Streptomyces venezuelae: one gene and its partner. The main gene of each other region encodes a partner of the protein of the gene in region 2 in a complex. Links are inferred from orthologs where the notes say so. Each region holds a gene or a part of one and is shown on either strand. Other genes may lie near its edges. The genes, in order: dnaB and dnaG.

What was found.
Region 1: the proteins of dnaG (region 2) and dnaB are in contact, whole or in part, in a crystal structure (PDB 2R6A), measured with the Geobacillus stearothermophilus proteins. The link is inferred for Streptomyces venezuelae from one-to-one orthologs. Residues at the interface, in WP_049624496.1 of Geobacillus stearothermophilus: Lys456, Leu457, Leu458, Pro459, Ala460, Asn463, Ala464, Leu467, Leu535, Leu536, Ile537, Ala538, Gln544, Glu545, Asp548, Tyr549, His552; in WP_033016901.1 of Geobacillus stearothermophilus: Ser13, Glu15, Ala16, Gln18, Glu91, Leu92, Asp94, Ala95, Val96, Pro97, Thr98, Ala99, Ala100, Asn101, Tyr104, Tyr105, Ile108.

What each region holds. Positions count from the first base shown.
Region 1 is NZ_CP029191.1:4,012,977-4,016,163, forward strand. What follows is about bases 222-3,095. They hold dnaB (replicative DNA helicase), read right to left. Parts: upstream 2,463-3,095; coding sequence 981-2,462; downstream 222-980. Other genes in these bases: DEJ49_RS18065 (NADP-dependent oxidoreductase), read left to right, coding at 222-957; DEJ49_RS18075 (MATE family efflux transporter), read left to right, coding at 2,923-3,095. Also shown: more of DEJ49_RS18065, read left to right, coding at 46-221; more of DEJ49_RS18075, read left to right, coding at 3,096-3,187. UniProt on the Escherichia coli protein: The main replicative DNA helicase, it participates in initiation and elongation during chromosome replication. Travels ahead of the DNA replisome, separating dsDNA into templates for DNA synthesis.
Region 2 is NZ_CP029191.1:2,458,395-2,461,672, reverse strand. Bases 246-3,210 are described here. They hold dnaG (DNA primase), read left to right. Parts: upstream 246-761; coding sequence 762-2,660; downstream 2,661-3,210. Other genes in these bases: DEJ49_RS11000 (RNA polymerase sigma factor), read left to right, coding at 2,823-3,210; DEJ49_RS11010 (NAD(P)/FAD-dependent oxidoreductase), read left to right, coding at 246-718. Outside these bases: more of DEJ49_RS11010, read left to right, coding at 1-245; more of DEJ49_RS11000, read left to right, coding at 3,211-3,278. UniProt on the Escherichia coli protein: RNA polymerase that catalyzes the synthesis of short RNA molecules used as primers for DNA polymerase during DNA replication.

The DNA of each region.
Region 1 (3,187 bases), 1.6 Mb from region 2 along the record:
TGTAACAGTTCCAAAAAACTAACGGTTAGTGTTACGTTCGGCGCCATGAAGAGAGTGAGCTTTGCCGAGTACGGCGGCCCTGATGTCCTGCAGCTCACCGAGGCCGAGGAGCCCCACGCGGGCCCGGGCCAGATACGTATCGCCGTACGCGCGGCGGGCGTGAACCCCGTGGACTGGCGGATCCGCGAAGGCCAGTTCCGTCAGACCGAACAGTTCCGGCAGACCCACGTGTCCGAGCTGCCCTCCGGGACCGGGCAGGACGCCGCCGGACTGGTGGACGAAATCGGCCCGGACGTCACCACGGTCGCGGTCGGCGACCGCGTGTTCGGGCGCGGTTCGAGCACGTACGCAGAGTTCGCCGTGCTGTCGGCCTGGGCCCGGATGCCCGAGAACCTGACCTTCGAAGAAGCGGCCGGGTACCCCTCCGTGGTGGAGACCGCGCTGCGGATCATCGGCCTGTCCGGTGTGCAGCCGGGACAGACGCTGCTGGTCAGCGGCGCGTCCGGGGGCGTCGGGTCAGCGGTGCTGCAGATCGCCCGCGACCGCGGCATCACGGCGATCGGCACGGCCGGTGCCGCCAACCAGGACTACCTGCGCGGCTTGGGCGCGCTCGCCACGACCTACGGAGAGGGCTGGGTCGACCGGGTCCGACAGCTCGGACACGTCGACGCCGCGCTCGATCTGGCCGGCTCGGGCGTGATCCCCGACCTCGTCGAACTGACCGGCGACCCCCAGAAGGTGATCTCCATCGCCGATCTGACCGCACCGGAACACGGCGTCCGGTTCGCCGGCGTGACCGGGAACGTGCCGCAGGCCCTCGCCGAGGCCGCCGACCTCATCGCGCGGGGCCGACTCCACATCCCGGTCGCGAAGACGTACCAGCTCACCGAAGCGGCCGCGGCCCAGGCGGACAGCCAGGCCGGACACACACGCGGACGCCGCGTCATCGTCATCTGATCCGGCCTGTCAGGACAGGCCGGTCAGGTCTGTGCCATGTCCACGAAGCGCGAGTAATGGCCCTGGAAGGCAACGGTGATCGTCGCCGTGGGGCCGTTACGGTGCTTGCCGACGATGATGTCCGCCTCGCCCGCGCGCGGCGACTCCTTCTCGTACGCGTCCTCGCGGTGCAGCAGGATCACCATGTCCGCGTCCTGCTCGATCGAGCCGGACTCACGCAGGTCGGAGACCATGGGCTTCTTGTCGGTGCGCTGCTCGGGGCCACGGTTCAGCTGCGAGAGGGCGATGACCGGCAGCTCCAGCTCCTTGGCGAGGAGCTTCAGGTTTCGCGACATGTCCGAGACTTCCTGCTGGCGGCTCTCGGACCGCTTGGATCCGCCCGACTGCATCAGCTGGAGATAGTCGATGACGACGAGTTTCAGGTCGTTCCGCTGCTTGAGGCGGCGGCACTTGGCGCGGATCTCCATCATCGACAGGTTCGGGGAGTCGTCGATGTAGAGCGGGGCGGCCGAGACGTCCGGCATGCGCCGGGCGAGGCGCGTCCAGTCCTCGTCGGTCATCGTGCCGGAGCGCATGTGGTGCAGAGCCACGCGCGCCTCGGCGGAGAGCAGACGCATGGCGATCTCGTTGCGCCCCATTTCGAGCGAGAAGATCACGCTCGGCATGTTGTGCTTGATCGAACAGGCTCGCGCGAAGTCGAGGGCCAGCGTCGACTTACCCATGGCGGGACGGGCCGCGATGATGATCATCTGGCCTGGGTGCAGGCCGTTGGTGAGCTGGTCGAGGTCGGTGAACCCGGTCGGCACGCCGGTCATCTCGCCCGACCGCGAGCCGATCGCCTCGATCTCGTCGAGGGCACCCTCCATGATGTCGCCGAGCGGCAGGTAGTCCTCGGTGGTGCGCTGCTCGGTGACGGCGTAGATCTCGGCCTGGGCGCTGTTGACGATCTCGTCGACGTCGCCGTCGGCCGCGTATCCCATCTGGGTGATCTTCGTGCCGGCCTCGACGAGGCGGCGCAGCACCGCCCGCTCGTGGACGATCTCCGCGTAGTACTCCGCGTTCGCCGCCGTCGGCACCGTCTGCACCAGCGTGTGCAGATACGACGCGCCACCGACCTTGGTGATCTCACCCCGCTTGGTGAGCTCGGCCGCCACGGTGATCGGGTCGGCCGGCTCGCCCTTCGCGTAGAGGTCGAGGATCGAGGCGTAGATCGTCTCGTGCGCGGGCCGGTAGAAGTCGTGGCCCTTGAGGACCTCGACGACGTCGGCGATCGCGTCCTTCGAGAGCAGCATGCCGCCGAGCACGGACTGCTCCGCGTCGAGGTCCTGCGGGGGAACCCGCTCGAACGACGATCCCCCGCCGTCCCAGCCGCCCTCACGGCCACGATCGTGCTGTTCGTCGCGGCCCCGGCCGCCACCGCCGTCGCGGCGCTGGCGGGAGACGGGCAGACGGTCACTGGGACCGCTGTCGGCCCAGGGGTCGTCCAAAGGCTCGGAGATACTCACCGGGCCACCTCCTCCCGTCCGCCGCGCGGACCTCGCCGTGCCCCTCTTTCGTACGGCACGACACTGACAAATAAGCGGGCCCAACTCCGGTTCTGACGCGTCGGTTTTCCGGGGTTTCCGAGGTCGTACGACGAGGCGGGCGCCGGACCACGGTAGGCCTGTGGGCACCGTCAGCCAATCTGGTTATCCACAGGCGGTGTGGATGACGGGCCCGATGCTGTGGAGAACTCCGCCAAACCTGTGCACGGCCCGGTGGACAGGCCTGTGAACAAGCCCTCAGCCCGTTCTGGAAACGGCGCCTGACCTGGGCCTTTCCCGTCCACCGGCTGTGCAGAAGAAAAACTTTCCCAGTCGGACCAAGATCGCCGCAAACGGCACGTGACGGCGCGCCCGACAGGCGTGCAAGTAAGGGTCCCAATGCCATTGCATCTCTTACCTGTGGAAGATTAGATTGGTGTGCATGACACAGGCTCCCGCGGCACCCAAGGCCGCACGGCGAAGGCATGATCGAGAGATCATCGCGCTCGCCGTCCCCGCGTTCGGCGCGCTCGTGGCCGAGCCCCTTTTCGTGCTCGCCGACAGCGCCATCGTCGGGCACCTGGGCACCGCCCAACTGGCCGGCCTCGGCGTCGCCTCGGCGCTCCTCACCACCGCGGTGAGCATCTTCGTCTTCCTCGCGTACGCCACCACGGCCGCCGTCGCCCGTCGGGTCGGCGCCGGGGACC
Region 2 (3,278 bases):
CGAGCCGACCCCGCTGCACGCCGTCCTCGGCCCCGAGGTCGGCCAGATGTTCGCCGACCTGCACGCCGAGCACGGCGTCCGCTTCCACTTCGGCGCACGGCTCACCGAGATTGCGGGCCAGGACGGCATGGTCCTCGCCGCCCGCACGGACGACGGCGAGGAGCACCCCGCGCACGACGTCCTCGCGGCCATCGGAGCGGCCCCCCGCACGGCCCTCGCCGAGTCCGCGGGCCTCGCCCTGGTCGACCGCGCCGAGGGGGGCGGCATCGCCGTCGACGCGTCGCTGCGCACCTCCGACCCCGACATCTACGCGGCGGGCGACGTGGCCGCCGTCCGCCACCCGCTCTTCGGGACGAGCCTGCGCGTCGAGCACTGGGCCAACGCCCTGAACGGCGGTCCGGCCGCCGCGCGCGCGATGCTCGGCCAGGACGTCACGTACGACCGCGTGCCGTACTTCTTCTCCGACCAGTACGACGTCGGCCTGGAGTACTCGGGCTGGGCGCCCCCGGGGACGTACGACCAAGTGGTGGTGCGCGGCGACACCGGAAAGCGGGAGTTCATCGCCTTCTGGCTGCGCGACGGGCAGGTCCTCGCGGGCATGAACGTGAATGTGTGGGACGTCACGGACCCGATCCAGCAGCTGATCCGGAAGGGCGTGCGCCCCGACCCGGACGCCCTCGCGGACCCCTCGACCCCTCTGGCGGCGCTCCTGGGGTGACCGGCCGGGCAGGAGTGTCACAGGCGAGCCGTAGTATTCCTACGTGGCAGGCAGGATCAATGACGAAGACGTGAAGGCGGTTCGGGACGCGGTCCCGATCGACGCCGTGGTCTCCGACTACCTCCAGCTGCGCAACGCGGGGGGCGGAAACCTCAAGGGCCTGTGCCCCTTCCACGACGAGAAGTCCCCGTCCTTCCAGGTCAGCCCGAGCAAGGGTCTCTTCCACTGCTTCGGCTGCCAGGAAGGCGGCGACACGATCGCCTTCGTGATGAAGATCGACCACCTCACGTTCTCGGAGACGGTCGAGCGTCTCGCCGCCCAGGCGGGCATCACGCTGCGCTACGAAGAGGGTGGGTACAACCCCGCGCACCAGCGCGGGGAGCGGATCCGCCTCGTCGAGGCCCACAAGATCGCCGCGCAGTTCTACGTGGACCAGCTGGAGAGCCCCGAGGCCGAGATCGGCCGGAAGTTCCTCGCCGAGCGCGGCTTCGATCAGGCGGCGGCCGCGCACTTCGGCGTGGGCTACAGCCCGGCCGGCTGGGACCACCTCACGCGCTTCCTGCGCGGCAAGGGCTTCACCGACAAGGAGCTCACCCTCTCCGGCCTCTCCCAGGAGGGCCGCCGCGGCCCCATCGACCGCTTCCGCGGCCGCCTCATGTGGCCGATCCGCGACATCGGCGGCGACGTGGTGGGCTTCGGCGCGCGCAAGCTCCGCGACGACGACAACGGCCCGAAGTACCTGAACACGCCCGAGACGGCGATCTACAAGAAATCCCAGGTCCTGTACGGCATCGACCTGGCCAAGAAGGAGATCGCCAAGTCCAGCCGCGCGGTCGTCGTCGAGGGGTACACGGACGTGATGGCCTGCCACCTGGCCGGCATCACCACCGCCATCGCGACCTGCGGCACGGCCTTCGGCGGCGATCACATCAAGATCCTCCGCCGCCTCCTGATGGACAACGGCTCGGCCCGAGTGATCTTCACCTTCGACGGCGACGCGGCGGGCCAGAAGGCCGCGCTGCGTGCCTTCGAGGACGACCAGAAGTTCGCCGCCGAGACGTACATCGCGATCGCTCCCGACGGCATGGACCCCTGCGACCTGCGGCTCGCCAAGGGCGACGCGGCGGTCGCCGACCTCGTCGAACCGCGCACGCCGCTCTTCGAGTTCGCGCTGCGCCAGATCGTCGCCCGGTACGACCTGGAGACCCCCGCGGGCCGCGCCTCCGCCCTGGACGAGGCCGCCCCCGTGGTGGCCCGCATCAAGAACAGCGGCGCGCAGCACGAGGTCGCCGTGCAGCTCGCCGGCATGCTCGGCATCCTCGACACGCAGTTCGTCGTGAAGCGCGTCGCCCAGCTCGCCCGCTGGGCCCGCGACCGCGGCGGCCGGGGCCCGGCCCCCGCCGCCCAGCGCTCCTCCTCGGCGTACGAGGCCGCGCCCCAGGGCTTCAGCGGCCCCGCGCTCAACCTGCGCAGCCCCGCCCACCGCACCGAGCGGGAACTCATCAAACTCGCCCTCCAGTACCCGCAGTTGGTCTCCCCGGCCTTCGACGCGTACGGCATGGACGAGTTCACCGCCCCGCCCTACGCCGCGGTGCGCCGCGCCATCGAGGAGGCGGGCGGCGCGGAGTACGGCGCACAGGACCCGCAGGAGTACCTCGTACGCGTCCGCGAAGCGGCCCCCGACGACGCGGTCCGCGCGATGGTCACCGAGCTCGCCGTCGAGGCGATCCTGCGCAAGACCGTCGACGAGATGTACGCGGGCATCCAGCTCGTGCAGGTCCGGCTGCGCGCCGTCGACCGCCGCATCCGCGACGTACAGGGCACCCTCGCCCGCCTCGGCGCGGGCGGCGACCCGCAGCATCTGACCGCCGTGCAGAACGAGTTGTGGGTCCTGCAGCAGTACGGGCAGGCGCTCCGCGAGCGGGGCGCGGACGCCCTCTGAGGCGCCCCGCCGGGCTCCCGGAAGCCCCCGCCGGGCTCCCCGGCGATTGAGGCCCGGGAACCGGGGTTACCCGTCGGGTAACCACGCGGTCACGGACCGGACTCAAAAAGTCACCGCACGCCCCTCGTGGCGGCCGTGTGTCGTACCCCACACTGGGTTCCGGTGCCTGAGTCCTCGGAGCGCGGCCGACCCGCCGACAGCGGGTCCGAGACCCCCGCGGTTCCACAATTCGTGTTCGGGACGGACAGCGGCGAGGCCGCCGTCCCTCTCCCGTTGCCGCACGCCTCAGATGCGATCACCCTGGAGGTCGCCCCCGTGCAGACCCAGACCCTCACCCAGACCGACACCGCCCCGCGCGCGGATGCGGATACGGACGTACTGGAGTCGGTCCCGCCGCAGAGCCGAGCCACTCGGCACCCCGAGGCCTCGGCAGCGCAGGAAACGGCCCGGGAAACCGCACAGAGCCCCGAGACGGCCGCCCCACAGGGCGACGCTCCCGAGGACCCCGGAACTCCCGAAGGCCCCGAAGCCCTCGCCCCCGAGATCATCGAGCTCCCCGCGCCCCGCAGCCGCGCCGACACCGGCGGCCCGTCCTCCGACCTGTTCCGCCAGTACCTG